Variovorax paradoxus: one gene and its partner. Each later gene encodes a partner of the first gene's protein in a complex. Links are inferred from orthologs where the notes say so. Each region holds a gene or a part of one and is shown in the gene's direction. Other genes may lie near its edges. The genes, in order: tig and rpsG.

What was found.
Region 2: the proteins of tig (region 1) and rpsG are in contact, whole or in part, in a crystal structure (PDB 3GTY), measured with the Thermotoga maritima proteins. The link is inferred for Variovorax paradoxus from one-to-one orthologs. Residues at the interface, in WP_004081061.1 of Thermotoga maritima: Glu122, Val124, Val129, Leu130, Tyr133, Glu188, Gly259, Ile262, Tyr263, Glu266, Ser270, Glu273, Gln274, Glu277, Arg308, Gln311, Ile312, Ser315, Tyr316, Glu325, Arg329, Arg336, Leu363, Phe366, Trp367, Arg373, Leu377, Arg381, Leu384, Glu387; in WP_004081843.1 of Thermotoga maritima: Lys34, Lys52, Lys55, Glu59, Arg62, Gln63, Glu66, Asn67, Lys69, Val71, Arg95, Ala109, Lys110, Lys111, Gly112, Arg113, Pro114, Glu117, Glu121, Ile124, Ala125, Tyr127, Asn128, Asn129, Thr130, Gly131, Lys135, Asp139, Arg142, Met143.

What each region holds. Positions count from the first base shown.
Region 1 is NZ_CP045644.1:5,642,328-5,651,462, reverse strand. What follows is about bases 1-2,851. They hold tig (trigger factor), read left to right. Parts: upstream 1-694; coding sequence 695-2,008; downstream 2,009-2,851. Other genes in these bases: clpX (ATP-dependent Clp protease ATP-binding subunit ClpX), read left to right, coding at 2,851-2,851; clpP (ATP-dependent Clp endopeptidase proteolytic subunit ClpP), read left to right, coding at 2,132-2,740; GFK26_RS26095 (efflux RND transporter permease subunit), read left to right, coding at 1-376. Outside these bases: more of clpX, read left to right, coding at 2,852-4,119; lon (endopeptidase La), read left to right, coding at 4,135-6,576; GFK26_RS26050 (DUF6806 family protein), read left to right, coding at 7,065-7,706; GFK26_RS26045 (MFS transporter), read left to right, coding at 7,740-9,056; GFK26_RS26040 (hypothetical protein), read right to left, coding at 9,061-9,135. UniProt on the Bacillus subtilis protein: Involved in protein export. Acts as a chaperone by maintaining the newly synthesized protein in an open conformation. Functions as a peptidyl-prolyl cis-trans isomerase.
Region 2 is NZ_CP045644.1:2,083,119-2,092,384, forward strand. Bases 5,863-8,844 are described here. They hold rpsG (30S ribosomal protein S7), read left to right. Parts: upstream 5,863-7,107; coding sequence 7,108-7,581; downstream 7,582-8,844. Other genes in these bases: GFK26_RS09530 (D-alanyl-D-alanine carboxypeptidase family protein), read left to right, coding at 5,863-6,375; rpsL (30S ribosomal protein S12), read left to right, coding at 6,579-6,956; fusA (elongation factor G), read left to right, coding at 7,679-8,844. Also shown: GFK26_RS09500 (magnesium transporter CorA family protein), read right to left, coding at 1-1,094; hemB (porphobilinogen synthase), read right to left, coding at 1,170-2,156; GFK26_RS09510 (CopD family protein), read left to right, coding at 2,521-2,949; GFK26_RS09515 (VanZ family protein), read left to right, coding at 2,969-4,087; GFK26_RS09520 ((2Fe-2S) ferredoxin domain-containing protein), read left to right, coding at 4,109-4,462; GFK26_RS09525 (alpha/beta hydrolase), read left to right, coding at 4,533-5,165; more of GFK26_RS09530, read left to right, coding at 5,206-5,862; more of fusA, read left to right, coding at 8,845-9,266.

The sequences.
Region 1 (9,135 bases):
CGCCGGCGTGGCCGCCGCGCTGCTGCTGCTGAACCGGCCTTTCGGCTTCGTCGCGCTGCTCGGCGTGATCGCGCTGATGGGCATGATCCAGCGCAACGCCGTGATCCTGATCGACCAGATCGAGAGCGATCGGGCGGCCGGCGTGCCGGCCTGGGATGCGATCGTCGAATCGGCCGTGCGGCGCTTGCGCCCCATCGTGCTGACCGCCGCGGCGGCTGTGCTGGCAATGATTCCGCTGTCGCGCAGCGTGTTCTGGGGGCCGATGGCCGTGGCCATCATGGGCGGGCTGATTGTTGCCACCGTGCTGACGCTGCTGGCGCTGCCGGCGATGTATGCCGCGGCCTTCCGCATCAAGCGGGAGCCGCAAGCGGCCTGAAAAAGCGCTTTCCACGGGCCGTTTTCGCGCGGTCCGTATCCCTTGCGCGAGAGTGGGTGAAATCCCCGAAAGGGGGAAGCCGGAAGGCCCCCATTCTTGCGTTTAAAATGCGCGGTTGACCGATTTCAGGCGGACGGTCTTGGGCCAGCGGTTTTTCCGCAGCGCCGAGGCCGTCCGCCTTTGCATTCACCTGAAATTTGGCATCGCGCGGGTGGCGAAATTGGTAGACGCACCAGGTTTAGGTCCTGACGTTCGCAAGAACGTGCCGGTTCGAGTCCGGCCCCGCGCACCAGCCACACCCCTCACAAGGAAGACACCATGACCGTGAACGTTGAAACTCTCGAGAAGCTCGAACGCAAGATCACGCTGACCCTGCCGGTCGGCACCATCCAGAACGAAGTCGATTCGCGCCTCAAGAAGCTCGCGCGCACCGTCAAGATGGACGGCTTCCGTCCCGGCAAGGTGCCGATGAACGTCGTGGCCCAGCGCTACGGCTACTCGGTGCACTACGAAGTCATGAACGACAAGGTCGGTGAGGCCTTCTCGCAAGCCGCGAACGAAGCCAAGCTGCGCGTCGCCGGCCAGCCCCGCATCACCGAGAAGGAAGAGTCGCCCGAAGGCCAGCTCGCCTTCGACGCGGTCTTCGAAGTGTTCCCCGAAGTCAAGATCAACGACCTGTCGGGCGCTGAAGTCGAGAAGCTGTCGGCCGAAGTCGGCGACGAAGCCATCGACAAGACCCTGGACATCCTGCGCAAGCAGCGCCGTACCTTCGCCCAGCGCGCCCAAGACGCCGTGGCCGAAGACAACGACCGCGTGACGGTCGACTTCGAAGGCAAGATCGACGGCGAGCCCTTCCAGGGCGGCAAGGCCGAAGACTTCCAGTTCGTCGTCGGCGAAGGCCAGATGCTCAAGGAATTCGAAGACGCCGTGCGCGGCATGAAGTCCGGCGACAGCCGCACCTTCCCGCTGTCGTTCCCGGCCGACTACCACGGCAAGGACGTGGCCGGCAAGCAAGCCGACTTCATGGTCACCGTGAAGAAGATCGAAGCGTCGCACCTGCCCGAAGTCAACGAACAGCTGGCCAAGTCGCTCGGCATCGCCGAAGCCACCGTGGAAGGCCTGCGCGCCGACATCAAGCGCAACCTCGAGCGCGAAGTGAAGTTCCGCCTGCTGGCCCGCAACAAGAACGCCGTGATGGACGCCCTGGTGGCCAACGCCGAGCTCGACCTGCCGAACGCCAGCGTGCAGTCGGAAGTCGCCCGCATGATCGAAGGCGCCCGCGCCGAGCTCAAGCAGCGCGGTATCAAGGACGCCGACAAGGCGCCGATCCCCGAAGAAGTGTTCCGCCCGCAAGCCGAGCGCCGCGTGCGCCTGGGCCTGGTGGTCGCCGAGCTGGTGCGTGCCAACGAACTGCAGGCCAAGCCCGAGCAGATCAAGGCCCACATCGACGAGCTGGCCGCCAGCTACGAGAAGCCGCAAGACGTCGTGCGTTGGTACTTCAGCGACAACAACCGCCTGGCGGAAGTCGAAGCCGTGGTCATCGAAAACAACGTGACCGACTTCGTGCTCGGCAAGGCCAAGGTCAACGAAAAGTCGGTGTCGTTCGACGAACTGATGGCGCAGCAGCAGTAAGCTGGTTTCCGTCGCTGCATGCAGCAACGCCGATGGGGCTTGTGCTTTGCGGCACGAGCCCCATTTCACTCAGGCGTACAGTTCAATCAGAGCGAACGAATCCATTTTCCGGAGAGCAAATTCATGAGCGCACAGGAAATTCAAGGCCTCGGCATGATCCCGATGGTCGTCGAGCAGTCGGGCCGCGGCGAGCGGTCGTATGACATCTACTCGCGTCTCCTCAAGGAGCGCATCATCTTCCTGGTGGGCGAGGTCAACGACCAGACCGCCAACCTCGTGGTGGCCCAGCTGCTGTTCCTCGAGAGCGAGAACCCGGACAAGGACATTTCGTTCTACATCAACTCCCCGGGCGGCAGCGTGAGCGCCGGCATGGCGATCTACGACACCATGCAGTTCATCAAGCCGTCGGTGTCGACCATGTGCCTGGGCTTCGCGGCCAGCATGGGCGCCTTCCTGCTGGCAGCCGGCGAGAAGGGCAAGCGTTTCTCGCTGCCCAATTCGAAGATCATGATCCACCAGGTGCTCGGCGGCGCACGCGGCCAGGCCACCGACATCGAAATCCATGCGCGCGACATCCTGCGCACCAAGGACCAGATGAACCGCATCCTGGCTGAGCGCACCGGCCAGCCGCTGGAAAAGGTCAAGTCGGACACCGAACGCGACTATTTCCTCACGGCCGACGAGGCCAAGGATTACGGCCTGGTCGACCAGGTCGTCGCCCAGCGCGGTTAAAGCCGCCCGGCGCCTCGGGCGCCCAAAAGGCAAAAACGGCGTTTTCCACACGGGAAACGCCGTTTTTGTTTAGTTATCATTGTCCATACCCTGTCACGAGGCAAAAGTCCATGGCCGAAAAAAAAGGCACCTCCAGCGAAAAAACGCTTTATTGCTCGTTCTGCGGCAAGAGCCAGCATGAGGTCAAGAAGCTGATCGCGGGCCCTTCGGTCTTCATCTGCGACGAATGCATCGACCTGTGCAACGAGATCATCCGCGACGAGCTGCCGGCCGGTGAGGAAGCGCGCGACGCGCGCAGCGACCTGCCCACGCCGCTGGAGATCAAGACCAACCTCGACAACTACGTGATCGGCCAGGAGCCGGCCAAGCGCATGCTGTCGGTGGCGGTCTACAACCACTACAAGCGCCTGCGCCACAAGGAAAAGAACACCAAGGGCGACGAGGTCGAGCTCAGCAAGAGCAACATCCTGCTGATCGGCCCCACGGGTTCGGGCAAGACGCTCCTCGCGCAAACGCTCGCGCGCATGCTCGACGTGCCCTTCGTGATGGCCGACGCCACCACGCTGACGGAAGCCGGCTACGTGGGCGAGGACGTCGAGAACATCATCCAGAAGCTGCTGCAAAGCTGCAACTACGAGGTCGAGCGCGCCCAGCGCGGCATCGTCTACATCGACGAAATCGACAAGATCTCGCGCAAGTCAGACAACCCCTCGATCACGCGCGACGTGTCGGGCGAGGGCGTGCAGCAGGCACTGCTGAAGCTCATCGAAGGCACCATGGCCAGCGTGCCGCCCCAGGGCGGGCGCAAGCACCCCAACCAAGACTTCCTGCAGATCGACACGACCAACATCCTGTTCATCTGCGGCGGGGCCTTTTCGGGCCTCGAGAAGGTCATCGAAAACCGCACCGAGGCCTCGGGTATCGGCTTCGGTGCCGCGGTCAAGAGCAAGGCCCAGCGCAGCATCACCGAGGTGTTCCGCGAAGTCGAGCCCGAAGACCTGATCAAGTTCGGCCTGATCCCCGAACTCGTGGGCCGCATGCCCGTGGTCGCCTCGCTGGCCGAGCTGAGCGAAGACGCGCTGGTGCAGATCTTGACCGAGCCCAAGAATGCGGTCGTGAAGCAGTTCACCAAGCTGCTGCAGATGGAAGGCGTGGACCTCGAAATCCGTCCCGCGGCGCTCAAGGCGATCGCACGCAAGGCGCTGGCCCGCAAGACCGGTGCGCGCGGCCTGCGCTCGATCCTTGAACAGTCGCTGATCGACACCATGTTCGAATTGCCGAACGCGACCAATGTCGACAAGGTGGTGGTCGAGGAATCGACCATCGACGAAAACAAGCCCCCGCTGCTCGTGTACCGCGAAACGGCGAAAAAGGCCTAAAGGACAAGGACGCTCATGTCTGGTCATACCCCATTGCCCCCCGAAGCCCTCGACCTGCCGCTGCTGCCGCTGCGCGACGTCGTGGTGTTTCCCCACATGGTGATCCCGCTCTTCGTGGGTCGCCCGAAGAGCATCAAGGCGCTCGAGCTGGCGATGGAAGCCGAGCGCCGCATCATGCTGGTGGCCCAGAAGGCCGCCGCCAAGGACGAGCCCTCGGTCGAGGACATGTTCGAGGTCGGCTGCGTCTCGACCATCCTGCAGATGCTCAAGCTGCCCGACGGCACCGTGAAGGTGCTGGTCGAAGGCCAGCAGCGCGCCCGCGTGAACCGCATCGATGACGGCGAAACCCATTTCTCGGCCAACGTGACGCCCGTCGAGGCGCTCGAAGGCGGCGAGAAGGGCACCGAGGTCGAGGCGCTGCGCCGCGCGGTGATGCAGCAGTTCGACCAGTACGTCAAACTGAACAAGAAGATTCCGCCCGAGATCCTGACCTCGATCTCGAGCATCGACGACGCCGGCCGCCTGGCCGACACCATCGCCGCCCACCTGCCGCTCAAGCTCGACAACAAGCAGGCCGTGCTCGACCTCGACGACGTCAAGGCGCGCCTGGAAAACCTGTTCGGCCAGCTCGAACGCGAGGTCGACATCCTCAATGTCGACAAGAAGATCCGTGGCCGCGTGAAGCGCCAGATGGAGAAGAATCAGCGCGACTTCTACCTCAACGAGCAGGTGAAGGCCATCCAGAAGGAGCTCGGCGAAGGCGAAGAGGGGGCGGACATCGAGGAGATCGAGAAGAAGATCAAGCTCGCCAAGATGTCCAAGGAAGGCCTGAAGAAGGCCGAGGGCGAGCTCAAGAAGCTCAAGCTCATGTCGCCCATGTCGGCCGAAGCCACCGTGGTGCGCAACTACATCGACGTGCTCATCGCCTTGCCGTGGAGCAAGAAGACCAAGATCAAGCACGACCTGGCCAATGCCGAGGCCGTGCTCAACGCCGACCACTACGGCCTCGAGAAGGTCAAGGACCGCATCCTTGAATATCTTGCGGTGCAGCAACGCGTCGACAAGGTGAAGGCACCCATCCTGTGCCTCGTGGGCCCGCCGGGTGTCGGCAAGACCTCGCTGGGGCAGTCGATCGCGAAGGCGACCGGCCGCAAGTACACGCGCATGGCGCTGGGCGGCATGCGCGACGAAGCTGAAATTCGCGGCCACCGCCGCACCTACATCGGCGCACTGCCGGGCAAGGTGCTGCAGGGCTTGAGCAAGATCGGCACGCGCAATCCGCTGTTCCTGCTCGACGAAATCGACAAGCTGGGCACGGACTTCCGGGGCGACCCGTCGAGCGCGCTGCTCGAGGTGCTCGACCCCGAGCAGAACCACACCTTCGGCGACCACTACGTGGAAGTCGACTTCGACCTGAGCGACGTCATGTTCGTCGCCACTTCGAACTCGATGAACATCCCGCCCGCACTGCTGGACCGCATGGAAGTCATTCGTCTGTCGGGCTACACCGAGGACGAGAAGACCAACATCGCGATCAAGTACCTGCTGCCCAAGCAGCTGAAGAACAACGGCGTGAAGGACGACGAGCTGGCCGTCACCGAATCCGCCGTGCGCGACATCGTGCGCTACTACACGCGGGAAGCCGGCGTGCGTTCGCTGGAGCGCGAGCTGTCCAAGATCTGCCGCAAGGTGGTAAAGGGCCTGCTGCTCAAGCAACTGACGCCCAAGGTCACGGTCGACGGCGAGAACCTCAACGAGTTCCTCGGCGTGCGCAAGTACAGCTTCGGCCTGGCCGAGAAGCAGAACCAGGTCGGCCAGGTGGTCGGCCTTGCGTGGACCGAGGTCGGCGGCGACCTGCTGACGATCGAGGCGGTCACCATGCCAGGCAAGGGCGTGATCAGCCGCACGGGTTCGCTCGGCGACGTGATGAAGGAATCGGTCGAGGCCGCGCGCACCGTGGTGCGCAGCCGCTCGCGCCGCCTGGGCATCAAGGACGAGGTGTTCGAGAAGCGCGACATCCACATCCACGTGCCCGATGGCGCCACGCCGAAGGACGGACCGAGCGCGGGTGCAGCGATGACGACGGCCTTCGTGTCGGCGCTCACGGGCATCCCGGTGCGTGCCGACGTCGCGATGACCGGCGAGATCACGCTGCGCGGCGAAGTCACGGCCATCGGCGGCCTGAAGGAAAAGCTGCTGGCCGCCCTGCGCGGTGGCATCAAGACCGTGCTGATTCCCGAAGAGAACGCCAAGGACCTGCAGGACATTCCCGAGAACGTGAAGAACGGCCTCGAGATCGTCCCGGTGAAGTGGATCGACAAGGTGCTCGAGATCGCACTCGAGAAGATGCCCGAGCCGCTGTCCGACGAAGAGGTGGCCGCATCGGCTGCTGCGGTGGCCGAACTGGCCAAGCAGCGTGCTGGGGCACCGGCTTCCGAAGGCTCGGTCAAGCATTGATCGATTGATTGCAGAACTTGTGAAGCCTCGAAAAACTGGTATATAATTTGAGGCTCGAAACGCGGGAATAGCTCAGTTGGTAGAGCGCAACCTTGCCAAGGTTGAGGTCGAGAGTTCGAGACTCTTTTCCCGCTCCAGTTTTTGAAAAAGGGAAGCAACCAGCTTCCCTTTTTTTCGCAGTTCGATTTCGTTATTCAGCGTGGCGCGATAGCAAAGCGGTTATGCAACGGATTGCAAATCCGTGTAGCCCGGTTCGACTCCGGGTCGCGCCTCCACCCTCTCATCAAGACCGATCGGCTCCGATACGCAAGCCCCGCCAACCGACGTTGCCGGGGCTTGTTTCATTTGGGGTATCGTCGATGTTCAACCTGTGGCCCGGATGGTGAAATTGGTAGACACATCGGACTTAAAATCCGCCGCTTCCTTGATCGGGGCATACGGGTTCGACCCCCGTTCCGGGTACCACCATATTTACAAGGGAGTATTTGATGCCTCGCTACAACGCTCCATTTGAGATCCATGTGCACGGCGATGTGCCGTTGCGCGCGGACGCGAGCTTCGAGCAAATCCAGGAGGCGCTGAAGCCGCTCTGGAAATACGCGGGCGCCAAATCGCTGGCCGACGGTGCCACCAGCACCTACGAAGAAGAGCCGGGCATCCGCTTCGAGCAAAAAGACCACACGCTGCAGATCTGCTGGACCGTGCCGGGCGATGAAGACTTCCGCCAGGCGCTCGACGAGATGTGCATGGCCCTGAACGAACTCTCCGAGCGCGGCGCCGCGATTGAAGTCACCTTCTACGACACCGATTTCGACGAAGAAGAGGGTGACCCCGACGAAGAGTCGCGCGACGACTTCCTGATGCTGTTCGTGGGCCCCAATCCGGCCGCGATCATGCAGGTGCAGCGCGACCTGCTGGTCGAAGACGTGGTCAACCTCATGGAACGCCACTTCGACGGCGCCGAGCTGGGTGGCGTGGTCTCCGAAATCGATCGCCTCTTCAGCGACCGTTTCGACGCACTCGTGAACTCGCTCGAAATCGGCAAGCGTCCGCGCGGTGCCGGTGGCGCTGGCGGCGGCAGCGGCGGTGGTGGTCACGGCGGTGGCCGTCGTCCGCGCCACTTGCACTAACCCGCTCACTTCTCCGCCCGGTCCCAAGGCCGCATGGCCCTGTTCCCAGCCTCCGCGTTGCGCCCCGGCGTGCGCAAGCGCGAGGTGTTCGGCTGGGCGATGTACGACTTCGCGAACTCGGGCTACACCACGGTCGTGATCACGGCGGTGTTCGCCGCCTACTTCGTCGGCGGCATCGCCAAGGGCGCGCCATGGGCCACCTTCGCGTGGACCGCGGCCCTCAGCACCTCGTACGCCATCGTGATGCTCACGATGCCCGCCATCGGCGCCTGGGCCGACCTGCATGGTGCCAAGAAGCGCGTGCTGGTCATGACGACCACAGGTTGCGTGTTCGCCACCGCGGCGCTCGCGCTCACGCCGGGCTTTGCGGGCGGCGCGATGGGCGTTGCGCTCGCGATGGCGCTGGTGATCGTCTCCAATGCGTTTTATTCCTACGGCGAGTCGCTGACCGGCGCCTTCCTGCCTGAGCTGGCGACAGCCGAAGGCATGGGCAAGGTGAGCGGCTGGGGCTGGGCCTTTGGCTATGTCGGCGGCATGCTGGCGCTGGGGCTGTGCCTGGCCTACGTGCTGTGGTCGCAGGCCCGCGGGCTACCGGCGGCCCATTTCGTGCCGGTCACGATGCTGATCACGGCGGCCCTCTACGGCGCTGCCGCCTGCGCGACGTTTGCGCTGCTGCCCGAGCGCGCTGCGCCGCAGGCCAGCTGCGGCCAGAACAGCGCGTGGCAGCAGCTGCGCGCCACGTTCCAGCAGGCCCGCGCCTACCGCGACTTCATGTGGCTGCTGGTCTGCACCGTCTGCTACCAGGGCGGCGTGGCGGTGGCGATCACGCTGGCGGCGATCTACGCAGAGCAGGTGATCGGCTTCGTCGCGAGCGAGACGATGGTGCTGATCTTCGTGCTCAACCTGGCGGCCGCGCTCGGCGCCTTCGCCTTCGGCTACGTGCAGGACCGCGTCGGCCACAAGCTGTCGCTGGCCGCGACGCTGCTCGCGTGGATCGCGGTCTGCGTGATCGCCGCATGGGTCACGACCAAGGGCGGCTTCTGGTGGGCCGCCGCCATCGCGGGGCTGGCGATGGGCTCGAGCCAATCTGCCGGCCGCGCGATGACGGGCTACCTCGCGCCGCCGCAGCAGCTTGCCGAGTTCTTCGGGCTCTGGACCTTCGCCACGCGACTGGCCAGCATCATCGGCCCGCTGAGCTTCGGTGCCATCACCTGGGCCACCGGCGGCAACCAACGCATCGCGATCCTCTCGACCGCGGTGCTGTTCGTGGCCGGGCTCGTGCTGTTGCTGCCGATCGATATGGCGCGAGGTCGGGCCGCAGCGCTGCGCGAAAAGCCCGCCGCGTCGTAGCCCGTCAGGGCATCTGCTGCAGCGACTTCGGCACCTTGTAGCGCTCGCCGTCATAGCGCAGCGTCACGGTGCTGAACTT
Region 2 (9,266 bases), 3.6 Mb from region 1 along the record:
ACCGCGATGACCAGCATGGCCGACATCGCGATCCAGAAGCCGTCGGCCTTGTGCACGAGCGGAATGAACTCGAAGTTCATGCCGAAGATGCCCGCGATGAGGTTCAGCGGCAGGAAGATGGCGGTGAGCGCGGTCAGCACCCGCATGATGTCGTTGGCCCGGTGGCCCTGGACGCTGAAGTGCATCTGCACGGCGGTCTCGGCGTTCTGCTCGAGCCGGTGCACGTGGTGCACCACGCGCTGGATGTGTTCCAGCACGTCGCGGCTGCGCACCATGATCAGTTCACGCTCGCGCTGCGCCACCTCGCCTTGCGGGGTGGGCAGTGTTTCGAGCGAATCGATCCAGTCCTGCATGGCGGCGCGCTGGTCTTCGCAGATCTCGTCGAGGCGGTGCAGCGACTGGCGTGCCTCCATGAGCGCGCTCCAGTTGGTGAAGCGGCTGCGCGGGTCGATGAGTTCGGTCTGCCAGTGGTCGAGCTGCTTCGTGAGTTCGCGGCGCATGTCGAGGTAGCCGTCGACGATCAGGTTGACGATGCGCAGCATCAGGTCGGCCGGGCTGGTCGGCAGGCGGGCCGAGGTGGCGCGCACGTCGAGCGCGGGCGTGCCGCGGTCGTCGGGCGAAGCGGCCGCCAGCAGCCGGGCGGCGAAAGCGTCGCGCACGGTGCCGTCTTCGGGGTGGACCGAGAGCAGCACGCGGTCGAATACCGCGAAGCCAACCGGGCGCGTGTCGATGCGGCGCAGCACCGGCGGGCCGCCGCGCGACGGGCGCTGCGGCACCGACGGCTCGCTGGTGTTTGGGGTTTCAGCGCCGTTGCCCGTGGCCAGGCGGCGGAACACCAGCACGTCGTACTGCGAGGTGTAGTCGTAGTGCGAGGGCAGCTGGTCGTTGAGCAGGTCGGCCACGTGCAGGTCGACGAGCTGGGTCTGGCACAGCGTCTGCAGGATCTGCTGCACCTCGGGCTGGGCGGCGCGGAATTCGTCGCGCGTCAGCGAAATCCAGAGGTAGCTGGCGGCGCTGCAGGCGCCCGGCACGGCCAGCGGCGCCAGCGAGGCGTGCTCGCTGACCTGCGAGCGGCTGATTTCGAAGATGCGCATGGACACTCGCCCCTGGTGGTTCTTCTTCCACGCCAGAAGTGCCGTGGAGGTGCGGCAGGCATGCCGCGATAGCTATTATTTTTGTAGCAACCGGGCGGCGTCAAGCGCGAAGTAGGTCAGCACGCCATCGGCGCCGGCGCGCTTGAAGGCCAGCAGGCTTTCGAGCACCACGGCGTCGTGGTCGAGCCAGCCGTTCTGGGCGGCCGCCTTCAGCATGGCGTACTCGCCGCTCACCTGGTAGGCGAAGGTGGGCACGTGGAACTCGTCCTTCACGCGGCGCACGATGTCCAGGTAGGGCATGCCGGGCTTCACCATGACCATGTCGGCGCCTTCGGCGATGTCGATGGCGACCTCTCGCAGGGCCTCGTCGCTGTTGCCGGGGTCCATCTGGTAGACCTTCTTGTTGCTCTTGCCGAGCGTGGCGGACGAGCCGACGGCGTCGCGGAACGGGCCGTAGAAGGCGCTGGCGTACTTGGCGCTGTAGGCCATGATGCGCGTGTGCACGTCGCCGCGGGCTTCGAGCGCGGTGCGGATCGCGCCGATGCGGCCGTCCATCATGTCGCTCGGGGCCACAATATCGACGCCAGCTTGCGATTGTGTGAGTGCCTGCTTCACCAGCACTTCAACGGTGGCGTCGTTGAGGATGTAGCCGGTGTCGTCGAGCAGGCCGTCCTGGCCGTGGCTGGTGTAGGGGTCGAGCGCCACGTCGGTCATGATGCCCAGCTCGGGAAAGCGCGCCTTGAGCGCAGCCACCACGCGGGGAATCAGCCCGTCGGGGTTGAAGGCCTCGTCGCCCGCGGGCGTCTTGAGGCTGGCATCGATCACCGGGAACAGCGCCATCACCGGAATGCCGGCCTGCACGCACTGCTCGGCCACGGGCAGCAGCAGATCGAGGCTCAGGCGCTCCACGCCGGGCATCGAGGCCACGGCGTCGCGGCGCTTTTCGCCTTCCTGCACGAACACCGGGTAGATCAGGTCGTTCGTCGTCAGCGCATGCTCGCGCACCAGGTTGCGGGTGAAGGCGTCGCGGCGCAGCCGTCGCGGGCGGCCGGCGGGGAACATGGCGAGCGGGGAAAATGATGACGTCATATATCTAAAATTGTGCCTGAAGCCTCGGACGGCGCCTCAGGAGGGTTAGAAGCAAGTTGTCTGACAACTACGGAAATTAGTAGAACTTAAGTTCTAGATTTTTGTTGTAAAAGTCAAAGAAACTGCCTCAATCGCTTGAAACCTTGTTTCGTCTTTGTTAAATTCTGAAGCGGGCGGCTTGCCGCTCCCCGCTTTTCCTCCCTGAGCGGGTGCCTTGATGTGTGACAGCAAAAGGGCTTCCCAGCCCGACGTGAAGACGTCGGGCTTTTTTTTTGCCCGAAACCTTGGCAAAGAGCCCCAAAAGGGGTCAGTGTGCAGCCACCACTAAACTGCCGCCATGCTCTGGGTCAAATCTCTTCACATTGTTTTCATTGCCAGCTGGTTTGCCGGACTGTTCTATCTGCCGCGGATCTTCGTCAACCTGGCGATGGTGCCGCCCGAGTCGGTCGCGGAGCGCGAACGCCTGCTGCTGATGGCGCGCAAGCTGCTGCGATTCACGACCTTCCTGGCGGTGCCGGCGCTGGTGTTCGGTGCCTGGCTCTGGCTGGGCTACGGCATCGGTCGCGGCCCGGGCAACGGCTGGATGCACGCCAAATTGGCGTTGGTGCTGGTGGCCATCGGCTATCACCACGGCTGCGGCGTGCTGCTGCGCCGCTTCGCTGCAGGCGGCAACCGCCGCAGCGACCGCTGGTACCGCTGGTTCAACGAGCTGCCCGTGCTGCTGCTGCTGGGCATCGTGATCCTGGTGGTGGTGAAGCCTTTCTGATGCCGTGTCGACGGTAGACATGCCGCACAAGTCTGCCGCGTTCCCCCTGGCGCTGGCGTATGCGGCGCTGATCGTCTATGCCAGCCTGTACCCGTTTGCCGACTGGCGTGACCAGGGGATCGCGCCCTGGGCCTACCTGTCGGCGCCCTGGCCCAAGTACTGGACGGGTTTCGACTTCGGGGTGAACGTGGCGGGCTACGTGCCCTTCGGATTCCTGTGCGCGCTGAGCGTGCTGCGCACGGGCAGCAGTCCCAGTGTGTGGCGTGGGTTGTTGCGCGCCACCGTGGCGGGCGCGGCGATCGCCTTTGCCATGGAGACGCTGCAAAGCTATCTGCCGGCGCGCATTCCTTCCAATGTCGACCTGGGGCTGAACACCGCCGGGACGGTGCTCGGCGCCGTGCTGGCCGCGGCGCTGGAGCGGCTGGGCGCGGTCGCCCACTGGGGTCGCGCGCGCTCGCAGTGGTTCGTCGAGGACGCGCGCGGCGGGCTCGTGCTGCTGGCGCTCTGGCCCTTTGCCCTGCTGTTTCCTGCCGCCGTCACCTTCGGCCTCGGCCAGGTCTTCGAGCGGCTGGAGGCGACGATTTCCGAGTGGCTGCTCGACACGCCCTTCATCGACTGGCTGCCCGTGCGCCAGTTCGAACTGGAGCCGCTGGTGCCGGCCGTGGAGTTGCTGTGCGTGATGCTCGGGGCGCTGGTGCCGTGCCTGCTGGGCTATCTGGTGGCACGCACCGTGGTGCAGCGCGCGGTGCTGCTGCCGCTGATCCTGCTTGCAGGCATGGCGGCCTCGGCCTTGTCGGCGGCCATGAGCTACGGTCCCGAGCATGCGTGGGCGTGGCTCGAGCTGCCGGTGCAGATCGGGCTGGCCGCGGCGGTGTTCGCAGGCGTGCTGCTGCTGTTCGCGCCGCGCCGCTTGTGTGGCGCGCTGCTGCTCATGGGGCTCGTGCTTCAGCTGAGCCTTCTGAACCAGGCGCCCGAGAGCGCCTACTTTGCGCAGACCCTGGCCACCTGGGAGCAGGGCCGCTTCATCCGTTTCCATGGCCTGGCCCAGTGGCTGGGCTGGTGCTGGCCCTTCGCGGTGCTGGTGTATGTGCTGGCCGCACTGTCGCGCCGCCGCCGTCCTGCATCGCCTGCGTCCTGAGCACGCTCATAAAATCGATCGATGCCCAGCACCACTCCCGCCGCGCCGCCCGGCTACTACGGCCGCCACATCTTCTTCTGCCTGAACGAACGCAAGAACGGCGAGGACTCCTGCGCCCTGCACAACGCGCAGGAGGGCTTCGACCGCTGCAAGGCCAAGGTGAAAGAACAGGGGCTCGCCGGGCCCGGCAAGGTGCGCGTCAACAAGGCCGGCTGTCTCGACCGCTGCGCGGGCGGGCCCGTGGCGGTGGTCTATCCCGAGGCCGTCTGGTACACCTTCGTGGACGCGGAAGACATCGACGAGATCGTCGAGTCGCACCTGAAGAACGGCCAGGTCGTCGAGCGGCTGGTGTTGCCGCCCGACGTCGGCCGCTGAACTTTCCTGCGGGCCCCGTGCTCGTACCGTGCACGTTGCCGGCATCGCCGGCCCAGCCAACCCCAGCGCCATGAACTCCCAGACCGAAAAAATCAGCCTCCAGGGCGCCGCGGGCGTGATCGAGGTGCAGCGCGATGTGCCTTCCGGCGAAGCGCGCGGCATCGCGGTGATCGCGCATCCGCACCCGCTGTTCGGCGGCACGATGGACAACAAGGTCGTGCAGACCCTGGCGCGTGCCTTCGTGTCCTGCGGATGGACGGCCGTGCGCTTCAACTTCCGCGGCGTCGGCGCCAGCGAAGGCGCTCACGATGAAGGGCGCGGCGAGCTCGAGGACATGCTGCATGTCGTCGGCCAGCTCGCCCCCGAAGGCCCGCTGGCGATTGCCGGCTTTTCCTTCGGCGCCTTCGTGGCCAGCTGTGCGGCCGAGAAACTCTGGGCCGCACGCGACGTGCGGCAACTGGTGCTGGTGGGCACGGCCGCCTCGCGCTTCTCGGTGGCCACGCTGCCGGCCGACGCGCACGAGCGCGCGCTGGTGGTCCATGGCGAAGCCGACGACACCGTGCCTCTCGCCGCCGTGATGGACTGGGCGCGTCCCCAGTCACTCCCTGTCACGGTAATTCCCGGGGGCGGCCATTTCTTTCACGGACAATTGCCGCTGCTCAAAAGCCTGGTCGCCCGCCATCTGCGCGCGGGCACCGCATGAAAGCCTTCCGGGCTTGTTTTCGCCTCTTCCCACACTCTCCATGAATCGTTTTTTCACTGCGCTTCGCGCATTGGTGCTGACCGCTGCTGCCTCGGTCGGCGTGATCGCCGCCGCCCAGATGCCGGCCCCGCCTGAAATCGCCGCGCGCAGCTACCTGCTGCTCGACGTGACCGCGAACCAGATCCTCGCGCAGAAGGACATCGACAGCCCCATCGAGCCGGCCTCGCTCACCAAGCTGATGACCGCGTACGTCGCGTTCGACGCGCTGCGCGCCAAGAAGATCACGCTGACCCAGACCCTGCCGGTGAGCCCGCGTGCCTGGAAGATGCCCGGCTCGCGCATGTTCATCGACCCCAAGATGCAGGTGCCGGTGGAAGACCTCATCAAGGGTGTGATCGTGCAGTCGGGCAACGACGCCACGGTGGCGCTGGCCGAAGGCGTGGGCGGCACGGTGGAGCACTTCGTCGAGATGATGAACGCCCAGGCCAAGGTGCTGGGCATGAAGAACACCACCTACAAGAACCCCGAAGGCCTCACGGCGCCCGGCCACACGACCACGGCGCGCGACCTGAGCATCCTGGCCACGCGCCTGGTGCGCGACTTCCCCGAAGAAGCCAAGTACTACGCCATCAAGAAGTACCGTTACCCGGGCACGCCGTCGACCAACGACACCAACCGCAACCTGCTGCTGTTCCGCGACCCGACCGTCGACGGCTTGAAGACCGGCCACACCGACGCCGCCGGCTACTGCATGATCGCCACCGCCAAGCGCGACTTCCCGAACCTCACCGGCGGCCGCCGCCTGCTGTCGATCGTGCTGGGCGCCAGCAGCGAGGCTGTGCGCGCCAACGAGTCGCAGAAGCTGCTGAACTGGGGTTACACGGCCTACGACGCCGTGCGCCTGTTCGAAGCCGGCCAGCCCGCCGCCACGCCCGCCGTCTGGAAGGGCAAGGCCAACGTGCTGAAGCTGGGCCGCCCCGAGGCCATCGTGGTCGCGGTGCCGACCGGTTCCGCCAGCAAGATCAAGACGCAGGTGTCGCGCCCCGATCCGCTGGTCGCGCCCTTCACCAAGTACCAGGCCGTCGGCTCGCTCAAGGTCACGCTGGACGACCAGCCCCTGGCCGACGTGCCGCTGGTGGCCCTGGAGCCGGTCGAGCAGGCTGGCGTCTTCGGCCGCGCCTGGGACGCTGTGCGTCTCTGGATCAAGTAAGACGCGGGCAAAAGAGGCCTTGAAACGGACGATGGCGGGCGCTCCAAGCGTCTGACATTGCCATTTCAGGCCTGCCTGCTATACTCGTGGGCTTTTCGGAATTTTCCGAAGGGTTTCACGTTTTCGTTATTCCCGGCTTCCTTGAGTCACGACCAAGGGCGGTTTCGCAACCAGGGCCGGGTTGTTTTGGGACTAATTCATTCATGCCAACCATCAATCAACTGGTGCGTCAGGGTCGAACGGTCGAAAAGATCAATTCGAAGAGCCCTGCCATGCAGAACTCGCCGCAACGTCGCGGTGTCTGCACCCGCGTCTACACCACGACGCCCAAGAAGCCCAACTCGGCGCTTCGTAAAGTTGCCAAGGTCCGTCTGACCAATGGCTTCGAAGTCATCTCCTACATCGGCGGCGAAGGCCACAACCTGCAGGAACACAGCGTCGTGCTGGTTCGCGGCGGTCGTGTCAAGGACTTGCCCGGTGTGCGTTACCACATCGTGCGCGGTTCGCTCGACCTGCAAGGCGTGAAAGACCGCAAGCAGTCGCGTTCCAAGTACGGCGCGAAGCGTCCCAAGAAGGCTTAAGCCTTCCTGTCGTCAAGAAAACAAGCGGTGTTCGATGGCCTTGGCGGGCTTGTCGAGCGAAGTGACCCAATGTCGGGTCGAGTAAGTGAGAGTCCTGACTGGCTCTCGCGGTATCGGAAACGATGCCAACTGAAGCAAAGAGGTTAGAAAAATGCCACGTCGTCGCGAAGTCCCCAAACGTGAAATCCTGCCGGATCCCAAGTACGGCAATGTCGAGCTGTCCAAATTCATGAACGTGATCATGGAAGGCGGCAAGAAGGCTGTTGCCGAGCGCATCATCTACGGTGCCCTCGACTTCATCGAGAAGAAGAACCCGGACAAGGACCCCCTCGAAGCGTTCACCGTTGCCATCAACAACGTGAAGCCGATGGTCGAAGTGAAGTCGCGCCGCGTCGGTGGTGCGAACTACCAGGTGCCGGTCGAAGTCCGTCCTGTCCGTCGCCTCGCCCTGTCGATGCGCTGGATCAAGGAAGCTGCCCGCAAGCGCGGTGAGAAGTCGATGGCCCTGCGTCTGGCCAACGAACTGATGGAAGCCACGGAAGGCCGTGGCGGCGCCATGAAGAAGCGCGACGAAGTGCACCGCATGGCAGAAGCCAACCGCGCATTCAGCCACTTCCGCTTCTAAAAATCACACGTCTCTTGAGCGTTGGGGGTCGAGTGCCAGGCGAAATCGCCCGTGCTCGACGCCCAGCGCTCAACGCATTTAAACCCGAAAGTACACCATGTCCCGCAAGACCCCCATCGAGCGCTACCGCAACATCGGTATCTCCGCGCACATCGACGCTGGCAAGACCACGACGACCGAACGTATCCTGTTCTACACCGGTGTGAATCACAAGATCGGTGAAGTGCACGACGGTGCCGCCACGATGGACTGGATGGAGCAAGAGCAAGAGCGCGGCATCACGATCACCTCGGCTGCCACCACCTGCTTCTGGAAGGGCATGGCTGGCAAGTTCGAAGAACACCGCATCAACATCATCGACACCCCCGGCCACGTGGACTTCACCATTGAAGTCGAGCGCTCGATGCGCGTGCTGGACGGCGCTGTCATGGTGTACGACGCCGTCGGCGGCGTGCAGCCCCAGTCGGAAACCGTCTGGCGTCAGGCCAACAAGTACAAGGTTCCGCGTCTTGCGTTCGTCAACAAGATGGACCGCACCGGCGCCGACTTCCTGCGTGTGCGTCAGATGATGGTGGACCGCCTGAAGGCCAACCCCGTCGTGATCCAGATCCCGATCGGTGCCGAAGAGCACTTCCAAGGCATCGTCGACCTCGTGAAGATGAAGGCGATCATCTGGGATGAAGACAAGGGCATCACGTTCACCTACGGCGACATCCCGGCCAACCTGGCCGATGTGTGCGCCGAGTACCGCGAAAAGCTCGTCGAAGCCGCTGCCGAAGCGAGCGAAGAGCTCATGAACAAGTACCTCGAAGGCAACGAGCTGACCGAAGAGGAAATCAAGGCTGCCATCCGCCAGCGCACCATCGCCGGCGAGATCCAGCCGATGCTGTGCGGCTCGGCCTTCAAGAACAAGGGCGTGCAGGCCATGCTCGACGCCGTCGTCGAATACATGCCCGCTCCGACCGACATTCCTCCGGTCACCGGCACCGACGAAGACGAGGCGCCCGTCACCCGCAAGGCTGACGACGGCGAGAAGTTCTCGGCGCTCGCATTCAAGCTGATGACCGACCCGTTCGTGGGCCAACTGACCTTCGTGCGCGTCTACTCGGGCGTGCTGAGCAAGGGCGACAGCGTCTACAACCCGGTGCGCGGCAAGAAGGAACGCATCGGCCGTATCGTGCAGATGCATGCGAACAACCGCGAAGAAGTCAGCGAAATCCGCGCCGGCGACATCGCCGCCTGCGTGGGCCTGAAGGAAGTCACCACGGGCGAAACCCTGTGCGACCCGGCAGCCGTCGTGACGCTCGAGCGCATGGTGTTCCCGGAATCGGTGATCTCGCAGGCCGTCGAGCCCAAGACCAAGGCCGACCAGGAAAAGATGGGCATCGCCCTGCAGCGTCTTGCGCAGGAAGATCCGTCGTTCCGCGTGAAGACCGACGAAGAATCGGGCCAGACCATCATCGCCGGCATGGGCGAGCTTCACCTTGAAATCATCGTGGACCGCATGAAGCGCGAATTCGGCGTGGAAGCCAACGTGGGCAAGCCGCAAGTGGCCTACCGCGAAACGATCCGCAAGACCGTCGAAGATGCCGAAGGCAAGTTCGTTCGCCAGTCGGGCGGCAAGGGCCAGTACGGCCACGTGATCCTGAAGATCGAGCCGCAGGAAGCCGGCAAGGGCTTCGAGT